DNA from 2 places in the Pseudarthrobacter sp. MM222 genome. Region 1 is predicted to be linked to the other one. Evidence: riboswitches for the same ligand, from Rfam matches in the RefSeq annotation. Region 1 holds a riboswitch; the other holds the start of a gene.
The links. Region 1 has a riboswitch for S-adenosylmethionine ahead of metX (homoserine O-acetyltransferase MetX). Riboswitches for the same ligand answer to the same signal wherever they lie in the genome.
Positions count from the first base shown of each region.

Region 2: it holds a riboswitch for S-adenosylmethionine, as region 1 does, so the genes downstream of both, OM977_RS01365 (ABC transporter substrate-binding protein) here and metX (homoserine O-acetyltransferase MetX) in region 1, are expected to answer to the same signal.

Region 1 covers NZ_OX352321.1:1,377,237-1,384,891, reverse strand. The annotation lists gene OM977_RS06225 (SHOCT domain-containing protein) at 1-314, shown strand, start outside; gene OM977_RS06220 (CoA-acylating methylmalonate-semialdehyde dehydrogenase) at 317-1,801, opposite strand; gene mmsB (3-hydroxyisobutyrate dehydrogenase) at 1,850-2,752, opposite strand; gene OM977_RS06210 (LysR family transcriptional regulator) at 2,888-3,826, shown strand; gene OM977_RS06205 (MFS transporter) at 3,943-5,325, opposite strand; gene metX (homoserine O-acetyltransferase MetX) at 5,528-6,703, opposite strand; SAM riboswitch class IV at 6,714-6,829, opposite strand; gene OM977_RS06195 (bifunctional o-acetylhomoserine/o-acetylserine sulfhydrylase) at 6,945-7,655, opposite strand, start outside.
Region 2 covers NZ_OX352321.1:272,696-280,350, forward strand. The annotation lists gene OM977_RS01350 (dipeptide ABC transporter ATP-binding protein) at 1-783, opposite strand, end outside; gene OM977_RS01355 (ABC transporter permease) at 797-1,594, opposite strand; gene OM977_RS01360 (ABC transporter permease) at 1,709-2,668, opposite strand; gene OM977_RS01365 (ABC transporter substrate-binding protein) at 2,675-4,336, opposite strand; SAM riboswitch class I at 4,434-4,522, opposite strand; gene OM977_RS01370 (lytic transglycosylase domain-containing protein) at 4,798-5,550, shown strand; gene OM977_RS01380 (LamG domain-containing protein) at 5,837-7,234, opposite strand; gene OM977_RS01385 (nSTAND1 domain-containing NTPase) at 7,346-7,655, shown strand, end outside.

The DNA.
Region 1 (7,655 bases):
CCCCGCAACAGCCCATGCCGCCGGCGAATCAGCCGTACCCGGGCGAACAGTTCCCCGGCCAGCCCTACCCCGGACAGCCCCTCTACCCGCAGCAGGGCTATCAGTCCCCCGTCCCCTACGAGGACAGCCCGGAGTACCCGGCCAACCGGCCCCAGCCCGGCCAGCAGCAGCCCGGCCCGCCGGTGCCCCCGCCGCCGTCCGCCCCGCAGGGCTTCCGCGCGCGGAAACTGGCGGAACTGGACCAGCGGTACAGCGACGGTGAACTGACCATGGAGGATTACATGGCCCAGCGGGCGGAGATCATGAAGGGCTAGCCTCAGTCGACCTGCGGGAAGCCGAGGTCGATCACCGAAGTGGACGGGTCCGGCCAGCGGGTGGTGACAACCTTGCCGCGGGTGTAGAAGCGGATGCTCTCCGGGCCATACATGTGCGTGTCGCCGAAGAGCGAGTTCTTCCAGCCGCCGAAGGAGAAGGTACCCACCGGCACCGGGATCGGCACGTTGACGCCCACCATGCCCGCCTCGACGTCGAACTCGAACTGCCGGGCCGCGCCGCCGTCGCGGGTGAAGATCGCCACGCCGTTGCCGAACTCGTTGTCGTTGACGAGCCGGACCGCGTCAGCGTAGGTATCGGCGCGGACCACCGAGAGCACGGGACCGAAGATCTCGTCGTCGTAGACCTTCATGCCCGGCTTGACGTGGTCGATCAGGCTGACGCCGATGAAGAAGCCGTTGGAGTCGAACTCCTGGTCCCGGCCGTCCACCACCACGGTGGCGCCTTCGCTGGCGGCGCCGGCGACGTACGAGGCCACCTTGTCGCGGTGCTCGGCCGTGATGAGCGGACCCATCTGCGAGGCCGGGTCGGTGCCAGGGCCGATCTTCAGCGTCGCCATCCGGGTGGTGATGGCGTCCACGAGTTCGTCGGCGATGTTGCCGACGGCGACGAGCACGCTGACCGCCATGCAGCGCTCCCCCGCGGACCCATAGGCGGCGGAGACGGCGGCGTCGGCGGCCATGTTCAGGTCCGCATCGGGCAGGACCACCATGTGGTTCTTGGCTCCGCCGAGGGCCTGCACGCGCTTGCCGTGGTCGGCGGCGCGCTTGTAGATGGACTGGGCGATCGGCGTCGAGCCGACGAAGCTGATGGCCTTGACGTCCGGGTGCTCCAGGAGCACGTCCACGGCTTCCTTGTCCCCGTGCACCACGTTGAGCACACCGGCCGGCAGGCCGGCTTCGGCAAAGACCTGGGCGATGAAGATGGCGGAGGAGGGGTCCTTTTCACTGGGCTTGAGCAGCACGGTGTTGCCGCAGGCCAGGGCGCTGCCGATCATCCACAACGGCACCATGGCCGGGAAGTTGAACGGCGTGATGCAGGCGACGACGCCGACCGGCTGGCGGACCGAGTGGACGTCGACGCCGCCGGCGACCTGCTCGGAGCGTTCGCCCTTGAGCATGTGGGACAGGCCGGTGGCGAACTCGATGTTCTCCAGGCCGCGGGTGATCTCGCCCTCGGCGTCGGAGAGGACCTTGCCGTGTTCGCTGGTCAGCAGGGCCGCCAGTTCGGGGCGGCGCTGCAGCAGCAGTTCGCGGACCTTGAAGAAGATGTTGGTGCGCTTGGCCAGGCTCGTGGCGCGCCACGCCGGCAGGGCGGCGCGGGCGGCCTGGATGGCCTCCTCGACGCGGGCGGCCGAGGCCAGGGCGACCTCTTTTTCCTGCTCGCCGGTGGCCGGATTGAAGACCGGGCCGAAGCGGTCGGCGTCGGAAATCAGGGCGCCGTTGATGAAGTGCGGAATACGTTCCATGGGGTGGGTCTCTTTCGTGTGGTGCAGGTGGTGAGCGTGCTGGGGAGGCTACTTGGCGGACTCGAGGGAGCCGTCGATGAGTTTGATGATCATCGAGCAGTCCTTGCCGGATTCGCCGGAGTCGATGAGGCGCTGGAACAGCTGCTGGACGTGCTCGCCGATCTCCAGCGGAGTGCCGGTGTCACGGGCGGCGCTGATGGCCAGTCCGATGTCCTTGTTGGCCAGCTCCGTGGTGAAGGTCGGGGCAAAGTCGTTGTTGGATGCGGCGGTCGGCACGACGCCGGCCACCGGGTACCAGGTGCGCAGGGCCCAGCTGTCGCCGGAGGACACGGAGGCGATGTCCCAGAAAACCTGCTTGTCGAGTCCGAGGCGGTCCGCCAGGACGGCACCCTCCGCGGTCGAGGCCAGGTTGATGAAGAGCATGAGGTTGTTGCAGATCTTCGCGGCCTGGCCGGTGGTGGCGCCGCCGGTCGGGATGATGTTCGCCGCCATTGGACGGATGTATTCGGTGGCCTCGGCGACGGCGCCTGCCTCGCCGCCGATCATGAAGGTCAGGGTGGCGGCCTTCGCTCCGCTCATGCCGCCGGATACCGGAGCATCGACGAAGCGGAAGCCTGCGGCAGCCGCGGCGTCGTGCAGCGCCTGGGCCGAGGCGATATCAATCGTGGAGGAGTCCACCAGGAGCGTGCGGGTGTCCGCGTGGGCCAGGACGCCGTCCTCGCCGAGGTACACGGCGCGGGCGTGCTCGCCCTTGGGCAGCATCGTGAAGACGACGTCGGCGCCCTGGACGGCCGCGGCGATGCTGCCGGCAGGCTTGACGCCGCCGGCTTCGGCAGCGGCGAGGGCCTCGGCGTTGAGGTCGAAGCCCCGGACCTCATGCCCGGCCTTCGCCAGATTCACCGACATGGACCCGCCCATGTTCCCCAGTCCGATCCAAGCGATTACTGCCATGGCATAAGCTCCTTTGCTTTGCTGCTGTTGCTTTGCGCAGTGCGCGCCATCCGGCCTCGGCGCCGGATGTTTCCGTGTCCAGCATCACATCCTGTTACAGTGCAATCAAGGCAAAAAACTACAGATGGCATGTGCATGGATGCACATGAGCCAGCGGAGGAGAATTTCGTGGACGCTAGGCGGCTTCCGAGCCCCGATGACCTGCTGATCCTTTTGACCGTCGCACGGCTGGGCCGGTTCAATGCGGTCGCGGAAACCCTGGGCACCACTCACACCACCATCTCCCGGCGCATCCTCGCCCTGGACAAGCAGCTCGGCGGGCGCACCCTGGAGCGGAGCCCGCACGGCTGGGAGCTGACAGAGCTCGGCAGCCAGGCGGTTGCCGCGGCGGAAGCCATCGAGGGGACGCTGGGGGCGCTGTCCAGCACCATCGCCCGGACCGGGGATCTGCTGGCGGGCCTGGTCCGGATCGCGACGCCCGACGGCTTCGGCGCGGCCTTCGTCGCTCCGGCGCTCGTGCGCCTGCAGCAGGACCACCCGCTGCTCAACGTGGAGATGCTCAGCGCCACCCGCAAGGCCAGCCAGAACCGCTCGGGAGTGGACCTTGAAGTGGTGGTGGGGAACCTGGACGTGACCAACGCGCAAACCATTTTCCTGAGCAACTACTTTCTGAGGCTCTACGCCAGCCCGCAGTATGCCAGGGAGCGCGGTCTGCCGCTCACGCTCGACGACGTCCGGCAGCACGGTTTTGTCTCCTACGTTGAGTCTTCGCTCCAGGTCGCGGAACTCGGCCACCGCTCGACCCAGCTCCCGGTGCCGCGCTCCAGTTTCCAGGCCACCAGCATCTTCGCCCAGCTCGAGGCCGTCCGGCGCGGCGCGGGCATCGGGCTGCTGCCGAATTTCCTGGTGGTGGGGAACCCGGACTTCCTGCCGGTCCTGCCCGACGACTTCCAGCGCCAGCTTCCCATCTGGGCGGTGGCTCGCTCGGAGTCGCTGCGCTCCGCCCCTGTGCAGGCCGTGATCGAGGCGGTCCGGATCGAGATCAGCGAACGCCAGGCAGTGCTGGCCGGCTGAGGAGCACGGACGAAATCTGCCGCCAAACACGCAAGAGCCCCTGTCCCCGCGGAGCAGGGACAGGGGCTGTTGCGGTTACTTCTTAGCGGTTACTTCTTGCCTGATATTTTTGCCCGTTATTTCTTTCCGGAGGCCAGCAGGTCCGCGGTGCCCTGGGCATCGGCGGCGTCGACGTCGTGGAGCGAGATACCGCGGGTTTCCTTGAGGAAGAACACCGCGACGGCCGTGATGGCGCAGGCGATCAGCAGGTAGACGGCCACCGGGGTGGAGGACTTGTACTGGCTCAGCAGGGCGGTGGCGATGATCGGAGCCAGCGAGCCGGCCACGATCGAGGTCACCTGGTAGCCGAGCGAGACACCGGAGTAGCGCATCCGGGTCGGGAACATCTCGGCCATCAGCGCCGGCTGCCCGGCGTACATGAGCGAGTGGAACAGCAGGCCGATGGTGATGGCGGCCAGGATGATGAGGTCGTTCTTGGTGTCCATCATCGGGAAGGCGAAGAAGCCCCACGTTGCTCCGAGGAGCGCACCGGCCATGTACACCGGCTTGCGGCCAAGGCTATCGGAGAGCTTGCCGACCAGCGGAATGGCGCAGAAGTGGATGGCGTGAGCGACCAGCAGGAGCAGCAGGATCCGGGACGTGTCGGTCTGGACGATGATCTTCAGGTAGGTGATCGAGAAGGTCACCACGAGGTAGTAGAGGATGTTTTCTGCGAAGCGCAGGCCCATGGCGGTGAAGACGCCGCGGGGGTAGCGGCGGAAGACCTCGGCGACGCCGTAGCCCTTGTTCTCAACGACAACTTCCTTGCGGGCTTCCAGGAAGATCGGGGCGTCCTGGACCTTGGTGCGGATGTAGTAGCCGACGATCACGATCACGGCGGAGAGCCAGAACGCTACGCGCCAGCCCCAGCTGAGGAAGTCGGCCGAGGACAATGTGGAGGACAGGACGAACAGCACACCGGTCGCGAGCAGGTTGCCCATCGGAACGGCGGACTGCGGCCAGGAGGACCAGAACCCGCGGGACTTGCTCGGGCTGTGCTCGGCGACCAGGAGGACGGCGCCGCCCCATTCGCCGCCGACGGCGAAGCCCTGGACGAAGCGCAGGAAGACGAGCAGGGCCGGAGCCCAGTAGCCGATCTGCTGGAACGTCGGCAGGCAGCCCATCGCGAAGGTCGCGACGCCCACCAGGATGATGCTGAGCTGGAGGAGCTGCTTGCGCCCGAACTTGTCGCCGAAGTGGCCGAAGACGATGCCGCCGATGGGGCGGGCCACGAAGCCGACAGCGTACGTCACGAAGGCGGCAATGATGCCGTCCAGCTCCGTGCCGGAATTCGGGAAAAACAGCTTGCCGAAGACGAGGGTGGCGGCGGAGGCATAGAGGAAGAACTCATACCATTCCACGACGGTGCCGGCCATGGACGCCGTCACCACCTTCTTCAGGCCGGACGATTTGACGTCGGGCTCTTCCGGGCGCCTGGCGGCTGCGTTGTGCGTACTCATTTCGACTCCTTTGGTGTCGCCGTCGACACCCTATTGACCAGTGGGAGGAGGACGCCTGTGATTTGTGACACGCGGCATCATTCTCAATGAGTATGGGCGCTCCCGGCCTCCGTCTCAACGGCCATTAGTGCAGAGCGCGTCTGCAAAAACGCACAGGCAGTGGACGTTCGGGTCAAGACGATGCCCGTTTTTAGCGGACGGATCAGCCGAAGAAGTTTTCCCGGAGCTGTCCGCTGAGCTGGCCGATCTCGGTCAGGAAGCCGTCATGACCGATCGGCGCCTGGATCACGTGCACGTCCACGGTTCCGGGCAGGGCGTCCGCGAGGGCGCGGGACTGGGCCGGGAAATAGAGCCGGTCCGAGTCCACGGCTGCCACCAGGAATTCCGCCGTCGACGGCGCCAGGGCCTCCTCGAGCGCCCCGCGGCCGCGGCTGATGTCGTGGCTCATGAGGGCCTCGGTGATGGCGATGTAGCTGTTCGCGTCGAAACGCCGGACGAGTTTGTTGCCCTGGTGGTCCAGGTAGCTTTCCACCTGGTAGCGGCCCCGGCCGGCCAGCGACCCGGCCTGCAGCGGGGCCTCTGATTCCTGGGCATTCCGGCCGAAGCGTCCGTCCAGCTCGGCCGCGGAGCGGTAGGTAATGTGCGCGATGCGCCGCGCCAGGGCAAGGCCGGCCTCGGGTCCCGGGCCGCCGTAGTAGTCCCCGCCGTTGAAGCCGGGATCCTGGCGGATCGCGAGCGTCTGGGCCTGGGCGAAAGCGATCTGTTCGGCGGTGCTGCTGGCCCCGATGGAAATCACGGCGCAGCGCCGGACCCGTTCCGGGAAGGTCACGGCCCACTCCAGGGCTCGGGCGCCGCCGAGAGATCCGCCCAGGACCGCGTACCAGCTCCGGATGCCGAGGGCATCGGCGAGCCGGGCTTCGGCAGCCGTGGTGTCGCGCAGGGTCACCAGCGGGAAGCGGGAGCCCCAGGGCTTTCCGTCCGGAGCGGGCGTGGAGGGCCCAGTGGAGCCGTAGCAGCCGCCCAGGATGTTGATCGAGACCACGAAGTACCGCTCGGTGTCCACGGGGGCGCCGGGGCCGGCGAGCTGTTCCCACCAGCCGGGCTCTTCGCTGGCGCCGCGGGTGACGTGGGTGTCGCCGGTAAGCGCATGCTCGATCAGCACCGCATTGGAGCGGTCCGCGTTGAGCGTCCCCCAGGTTTCATAGGCAAGGGTGACATCGGGCAGCCGGGATCCGGACTCGAGGTCAAGGTCACCGATCGGGACGTATTGCACCGTCCCGTCAGGAACGCCAGGACCTGCCGGCGTTGCTGGGCCGGTGGCTGGCGGGGCGGCGGTGGTGCTTAGGGGTGCACCCTTGCGGGTGACGGCAATCGTCATGTGGGACCTCACTTCGCGCTTGCCCGCCGTCGGCAGACCGGCAGGCCAGGTCTTCACCCGGGGCACCCCGCCGCAAAAGGAGGGTTGCCGGCCAGCAAGCCGGGGCTGTCGCTGGCACTCATGACCTGCCTCGAGTCTACGAAACGGAGCGCCGTTGTGGCGAAGATTGTGACGGCTATGTGACTGCAGGCCGTGGTTTCCGGTGCCCCGGCGCGCGGCCGGGGCACCGGAAACTGGCGGATCAGTCGCCCTTGGCAGCGCGGAAGCCGGCGTCGAGGTCGGCGAGGATGTCGTCGATGTGCTCGAGTCCCACGGAAAGCCGTACCAGGCCCGGATGGACGCCGGCGATGGTCTGCTGTTCCGGCGACAGCTGGCTGTGGGTGGTGGAGGCCGGGTGGATGACCAGCGAGCGCACATCGCCGATGTTCGCCACGTGGGAGTGCAGCTCGAGGGCATCGACGAAGCGCTGGCCGGCCTCCGCTCCCCCGGCGACGATGAACGAGACCACGGCGCCGGTGCCTTTGGGCCCGTACTTGCGGCCGCGCTCATACCAGGGGCTGGACGGCAGCCCCGCGTAGGCGACCGATTCGACGTCGGCCCGGGCTTCGAGCCATTCGGCGACCTTGGTGGCGTTGGCAACGTGGCGTTCCACCCGCAGGCTCAGGGTCTCAATGCCCTGGGCGATGAGGAAGGCGTTGAACGGGGAGACGGCGGAGCCCAGGTCGCGCAGCAGCTGGACGCGCGCTTTGAGGATGTAGGAGAGGTTTGCGCCGAGCGCACCGTCCTTGCCGAGGTCACGTGCGTAGACGATGCCGTTGTAGGTGGGGTCCGGGGTGTTGAATCCCGGGAACCGCTCCGGCTCCGCCCCGAAGTCGAAGTTGCCGGAGTCAACGATGACGCCCGCGATCGCGGCGCCGTGGCCGCCGAGATACTTGGTGGCGGAGTGCACCAC
Region 2 (7,655 bases), 1.1 Mb from region 1:
CTCCGGGCGGGTCAGGATCTCGGTGACGGACCGGTCCTCGCGGATCTTTCCGTGCTGCATCACGACGATCCGGTCGGCCAGATCGGTTGCGACGGCGAGGTCGTGGGTCACGAAGATGACGGCGGTCCCGCGGTCCCGGGCAAGCCTGCTGAAGACCTCGAGTACGCGGCGCTGGACCGTCACATCCAGTGCCGACGTCGGCTCGTCGGCGATCAGCAGCTTCGGTCCCAGGCTGAAGGCAATGGCGATCAGGACCCGCTGCTTGAGTCCGCCGGAGAGTTCGTGGGGGTACTGTTTCAGCCGCTCGGCGGGACGGTCGATGCCCACCAGCTCGAAGAGCCGGAGGACTTCCGCCCGGATCTCGCTCTTGGAACGCTTGCCTTCCTCCGGGTGCAGCCGGAACACTTCGGCCACCTGGGATCCCACCGTCTTGACCGGATCCAGTGAGCCGCCCGGGTCCTGCGGGACCATGCCGATGTGGCGGCCACGGATCTTCTCCAGGGCGCGTTCCGTCAGGCCGGTCAGCTCGGTCCCATCGAACCGGATGGTGCCGGCGGAGACATTGGCCGACTGGGGGAGGAGCCCGATGATGGATTTAGCGAGCGTGCTTTTGCCGGACCCCGATTCGCCGACGAGGGCTACGATCTCGCCGGGCAACAGGGCGAGGTCAAGGGATTCCGCGGCCGTTACAGCCTCAGGGCCGCGGCCGTATTCGATGTGCAATCCCCGCACTTCAAGCAACGGTGCGGCGTCGCCGCTGGGGTTCACTGGGGTGGTGGTCATTGAGGGCTCCTGACTAGAACCGGAAGAACTTGAGAAGTTGGCGTCCGAGACCGGCCAGCAGCATCACCGTGATCACGATGACGAGGCCCGGCAGGCTGGTCATCCACCACGCGCGGGCGAGGTACTGCCGGCCTTCTGAGATCAGCAGCCCCCATTCCGGCGTCGGGGGCGGGGCTCCGAAGCCGAGGAAGCCGAGGCCGGAAATTGCGAGGATGGCCGCGCCAAGGTCCACCGCCAGGAGTGCCAGGACCGGGCCGCAGGAGTTCGGCAGGATGTGCTTCCAGATGACGGACCAGTAGGAACCGCCGTTAAGGAACGCGGCCTCGACGTAGTCCAGGTTGCGCACGCGCAGGACCTCGGAGCGCACCACGCGGGCGAACGCGGCGATCGAGGCGATGCCGACGCCGACGCCCAGGGATACGGGCCCCGGCGCAAAGGCTGTCACGATGATCAGTGAGATCAGGAAGCCCGGCACGGCCAGCAGCACGTCAACCAGGCGCATGGTGGTGGCATCGGCGGCCCGGCCGGCCGTGGCGGCCAGCAGTCCCAGGGCCGTTCCGACGACGAAGCCGATCAGGACGGCGAGCCCGGCGGTGAGCAGGGTCTGTGAGGTGCCGTACACCACCCGCGCGTAGATGTCCCGGCCGAGGTGGTCGGTGCCGAACCAGTGGTCCAGGCCGGGAGCCTGGAATTTCTCCTTTGGAATGCCGCTGATGGGGTCGAAGCCGGTGAACAGGCCCGGCAGAACGGCCCAGCCCAGCAGAATCAGCAACGGCAGGACGGTCAGCCACAGGCTAACCGAGCGCAGCACGGTTCCCCGGCGTTTGGCCGGCACGGTCCCGACGCCGTCGGTCTGCGGCAAGGCCGCCTCATTTCCGGGATCTGTTCCCAGTAGCTCGACGCTCACAAAATTCTCCGTTCGGGCTTAGGCGGTCAGTGCTCGTGGCGAGCCCTGGGCGCTGCTCTTCAGGACGCGGGGATCCAGCAGCGGATACAGCAGGTCGACGATCAGGTTCACCGCGACGAACGCCGTCGCCGTCAGCAGCACCAGACCCTGGACGAGGGGCACATCCTGGACCGTGACGGCCTGGAGTACCACCGACCCGAGGCCGGACCGGGCGAAGACCGTCTCGGTGATGACGGAACCGGCCAGCAGGGTTCCTACGGTGATGCCGGCGATTGTCATGGCGGGCCCCGCCGCGTTCTTCAGCGCATGGCGGCAGAAGATCCACGCGGGCGAGGCGCCTTTGGCGCGCAGGACGTCGATGAACGGCTGCTCGTAAACGTGCGTGATGCTCTTGAGCAGCACCTGCGCGATCGGGGCGGAAACGTGAAGGGCCAGGACCAGGACGGGCACCGCCAATGAGGCAAAGGACCCGTCCGGGAACAAGGACATCACGCCGAGCTGGATCGACAGAAGCTGCAGCAGCACCAGCCCGAGCCAGAACACCGGGACCGCCGCGAACAACGGCGGCAGGTTGGTGATGAATCGCTGCAGCAGGGTGGAACGGCTCAGCGTTGCCGAGGCCACGAGGGCGACGGCAAGGACGACGGCCACCACGAATGCGCTGGACGCCAGCGCCAGGGTGGATCCGGCGACTCCTCCGATGCGCGCCGCCACGGACTGCCCCGAGGCCAGGGAATATCCCACGTCGCCCCGGAGCAGCTGCCCCAGCTGGCTGATGTACTGCACCAGCAGGGGCTGGTCGTAGCCGTATTGGGCCTTGATGGCGTCGATCGTTGCCTGGTCGGCCGCCGCGTCCGCCGAGAGGAAGATTGTGACCGGGTCGCTGGGCAGCAGCTGCACTGCCAGGAACACGAGGGTGTACGCCAGCCAGATGACAACCAGTGCCTGCCCGAGGCGGCGTGCAAAGTAAAGGCCCATGATCAGCTACTTGCTGGTCTTCCAGGCACCCTGGAAGATCGGGGCCGTGCCGGAGGTGAATTCCACATGCGCCGTGGAGTTGGCGCCGTAAACCTGGACCTCGTCCCAGAGAACGAGGGCCAGCGCCTGGTCGGCAACCAGTGCCCGCTGTTCCGCGGCGACGAGCTCCTTGTGCTTGGCACCGTTGGTCGCGCCGCGTTCACTGGCGAAGAGCGCATTGAGCTGCTGGTCGGCATTCAGTGTCTGCGTGTTCGTCACCGGGCCGAAGACCGGGCCAAGGCCGCCGTACACGAACTGCCGGGTTCCGAAGAACTCCACGTTCGCATCTTTCATGGCGGTCGCCAGGAAAGTGTTGTCTGCGGCGCGGTTGACCAACTTCACGCCGATCTCGCGCCACTGCTGCTCGATAAGTTCGAAGGCCGGCTTGATGACGACGGAGTTGTTTGAGGAGGTGACCGTGACTTCGAGCTTCTGGCCGTCCTTGGCGCGGATGCCGTCGGCGCCAACCGCCCACCCAGCCTCCTCGAGCAGGGTCTTGGACTTCTCCGGGTTGTAGGCCAGTTCCGCGGAGAGGTCAACGAAGTCCGGTGCCTCACGGTTGAGGATGGAGCCGGCGAGTTCGTAGCTGTCGGAGAGGACGGTGTCCTTAATCGTCTGCCGGTCGATTCCGGACTGCAGTGCCTGGCGGACCTTCGCGTCGGCGAGCTTGCCGCTGCCGATGCGTACCGCCGCCATGTTTGACGTCAGGTCGATGCCCTTGGCCGGAAGGACCTGGTTGCCGCTGCCGGCAAGGGTGGTTTCATCGGCAGGCTGCAGGCCGCGGACCAGGTCAACCTGGCCGGTCTGCACGGCACCGGCGCGGTGTGCCACCTCCGGCAGGTACTTCACAACGACCCTGTCCAGGTAGGCGGCCCCCTGGTTCGGGGCTCCTTCCGGGGCCCAGGCGTAGTCTGCACGCTTGGCCAGGACGATTTCCTCATCTGCCTTCTCTGATTCGAAGGCGAAGGGACCAGAGCCAGATATCTTCGCGATGGCTGACTGGCCGGCGTTGTCCAGGGCGAGGGTCTTCGGTGAGACGAGTCCGGCCGTGACGGAGGAGGTGGCCCGCAGGAAGTTGGCGTCGGGGGTGGACAGCGTCACTTCCACCTGGTCGCTGCCGATGACCTGGGAGGACTTGTAGGCGGAGAAGTCGACGTTCGGCTGGATCTTGGCACTCTCGATGCCCTTTCCCAACGCGTCAAAGTTCGCCTGGACCGCTGCGGCGTCAAGGGGCGTTCCATCGCTGAACGTCACGCCGGGGCGGATCGTGAAGGTGAACTTGGTCTGATCCTCGCTCGCCGTGAATTTGCTGGCGATCCACGGAACAAGTTCACCCTTCTCGGCGTCGAAATACGTCAGCCGGTCGAGCACGCTGTTCAGGACGTTGGCCTTCTCGTAGAAGCGTGCCGCCTGGGTCTGGAAGTTGTTGATCGGCGTGACTTCCGCGAAGACGAAGGTCCCGCCCTGCACCGGAGTGCTGTCCTGGGCCTGCGCGGCCGACGTTCCGCTGGCGCCGCCGCCGCAGGCGCTCAGGGCCAGGGCGGCTGCACCCATGAGGGCCAGCAGGGTCAACGGGCGGCGTTTGGTCTTCGCTCGCAAATGGGCCTTGCGGTATTCGTTGGTATCCATCGTGGATCCTCTCGGTCGTGACCGAGGGACTCCAAGACCCTGCAAGTGTGCCCGGCTCAACTCTCGCTTTGCTCGGTGGAACTTGGGATCTCGGCAATCGCCATCGGTCCTGGCATTAGCACCGTGCCCGAAGGGTGGTTGCTACGGCGTCATCGAGCCAGGTCTCTCAGCCGATCTGGATGGTGTTAATTCGTTCTGTGGCAGTTTTTCGTTCGCCCCGAACGTTTCAGACCGGGACAACATCCACTTTGTTGCAGAATCTTCGATTTCCCAACAATCGCGACACGTTCTGCAACAATCGAGCACCCAAGCCGCGGCCCGGAAAGTGACCGGCACTTCTGCGCGCGGCCATAATGTACGTTGGCAACCGGTTCAAAAAAGCACAGGAATGAGAGTCACTCAGTGGCAAGCGATCACGACGGCGCCCGGCCCCCGGCGTCCACGGAGTGCCTGGGTAGTCCGTGCTCCGCCTGAAGCGCCTTGCAGTGTTCAGCGTGTTCGTGTTCTGCGTTGTCACCGGATTCTTGTTCTGGGCGCTCCCGCTGTCCGGTGCGCAGGCGCGCGGGGCCCTGCCCCCGCCGCCCCGCGCGGAGGCGAAATTCGAAGTGCTGTCAGCAGGCAGCACCCCCGCCGTGAACGTAACGCGGAGTGCGGACGCCCAGTGGCTCCTCCGCGCGGCGGCGCAGACCGGCATACCCGCCCGCGCGCTGCGGGCCTACGTGGCTGCCGCCGGTGCGGCCAGCGATTCCACTCCGGCCTGCGGCATCGGCTGGAACACGGTGGCGGCCATCGGCTTCATCGAATCCGCCCACGGAACCTACGGCGGCGGACACCTGACGAGCGCAGGGCAGGCGAGCGGGCCGATTATCGGCCCCAGCCTCGACGGCGACGGTTTCGCCGCCATCGCGGACACGGACGACGGCGCCCTCGACGGCGACGCCCACTGGGACCGCGCCGTCGGGCCAATGCAGTTCATTCCCTCCACCTGGCGGTACGCAGGTAGGGACGGGAACCACGACGGCGAAGCCGACCCCTTCAACATCGATGACGCCGCGCTAAGTGCCGCCTCGTACCTGTGCGCCCAAGGCCGTGACCTCACCACAGCAGCGGGCTGGACAGACGCCGTCTACTCCTACAACCAGTCTGATACTTACATCCACGAGGTACGCGACCAGGCCAAGGCATACGCCGCACTGGCGGGCCCCGCCGGGTAACGGGATCCGCGCCGTCGCTAGTTTGCGACGCTCACGGTGCGGCTCCTGGGCCGGGCAATGGCGAGACGCTATCCGAATATCCTGCAGATAGCCCCGGCCGCCCGCCGCGATGAAGGCTCGGTAGTCGGGACCGGCTGTGACGACCAGTTTGAGTTTGAATTCGCGCTCGACCTGCTCCTTTGGACGGCTTCGAACGGCTTCACCAGCGGGGGTGGACGTCGACGCAGGCAAGCAAGCACCGGCAGCCCACCCTCCCACACGCTCCGTAGGATCAGCGTCCGTCCCGTCACGACCGGAATTTGAAGGAGTCGACGACTGCGCCGGCTCCGGCCCCGCCGTGGTAGTCAAGCAGGCTGTGCTGCCCGAGCACGGCAGTGACCTCGATCGCGACGTTTCCTTCCTTCCAGTCGAGGAGGAAGAGGCGCATTTCCAGCGGGGCGCCGATCACGTGATGCAGCTCAGAAACGCCGCCGCCGATGATGACGGGAATCGCGTGGATGACGCCGTCGAGCGGGCAAGGGCTCCTCCACCCTTCACTCACCCGGAAGTCGAGCGCGATACCGGACAAACCGCCCACCGATACGGGAGCGTCGTCCACGATCTCGAGGCCCGGCACCGTGCGGTACCACGCAGCGAGTTCCGCGGCGCTCGTGCCGACCCCCGGCTGCGCTTCTTCGCCGCAGGACGCCGGAGCACTGACATTCTGGTAAACGCCGATGTAGCTCCCGCCCCAGATGCCCTCCTCTGGATCGTCGATCCGGCTTAGCAGTACATTGCCCGGCAAATCCTCACCGTTGGCCCAGCCTTCCGGGACGGTGTACGACAATGTCGGTTCAAAGGACGTGGTCGAGTAGGTACCCGCATCCAGGGGGCCCAGGCAGACACCACCATGCGGATTCGGGCAGACCAACGCTGCCGGCTGCCCTGACCGTTCGAGTGTGACCCCGTCCGGTGCCGCGATCAGCGCGGCGGCCTTCACCTCCTGAGGGTCGAGGGCACGCGACCAGGTTCGCACGTCGGCAACTGTGCCTTCGAATGAGTCAGCCAGTTCTCCGTGCGCTTGGCCGCGACCGAATAGCAGCGAACCTTGCGCTGCGAACAAGGGGTCCGTGGCGACACCCTCGACGCTGGCCGGGTAGCCGTTGAGAAAAAAGCGGGCCCGTCCACCAGCGGAATCGTAAACTCCCGCGAGATGTACCCAGGCGTCCGGTTTTACCCCGACTCCTGAGGCCCGGTCGCGGTTGGTCACGAAGTTGTCCCCGTTGCCATCTTTCGGTTTGACCGAGAACGACCAGAACCCCTCGGCGACGCCCAGAAAAAATGCACCAGCGACATCCCCGGACTGGCTGAGGACCGCGGCGTAGTCCTTGGGCTGACCCGTCGGGCGTACCCAGGCGCTCACTGTGAAGCTCGAGTCGGTGGCGATGGGGCCAGGCGCCGAGGTGGTGGCGTAGCCCGCGCCGTTTATCTGCAATCCGTCGCCTGTCCAGCGGGCGCCGTTTTCGACCGAAAGAGCCACGCCACCGACCGAAGCTTCGGGACGCGTGAGGGACCAGACATTCGCGGCGCCCAGGTTGTCAACGGAGGTGCACGCGCCGAGCGTTCCCATCAGAACGCTGGCGAGGATTACCGCGACGGTTCGCGCCCGGCGGGGAGGAGAAGACAGTTTTAGGGTTGTATTCATGCCGGCATCGTCGCACCCGCCGGTATCCGCACCGGCCGGAACGGTATCCATCCGGTATGCGGGAAGCCTCCGTCCGTTGACACTGCTCTCCAGGCACCTCAACAATGCCTCATGGGTGTATCCGTGCTCGGCGCCGTTCAGGTTGATGGCGCGCCTCGACTCGCTCCGCGCGAACAAATCGTGCTCAGCGTGCTCGCGCTGCGAAACGGCGAGGTCACCTCGACCGGCACACTCGCCGACGCCATCTGGGGCGATGTTCTCCCGGGCACGTGGCGCAAGCAGCTTCAGGCATCCGTCGGGGTGGTCCGGCGGGCGGTCGGCAGCGAACGTATCGAAACTTCAGCGAACGGATACCGGCTTCAGCTCGAGGACGGCGACCTGGACATCTCGCGGTTCGAGAATCAGATCGGGCGCGGACGGA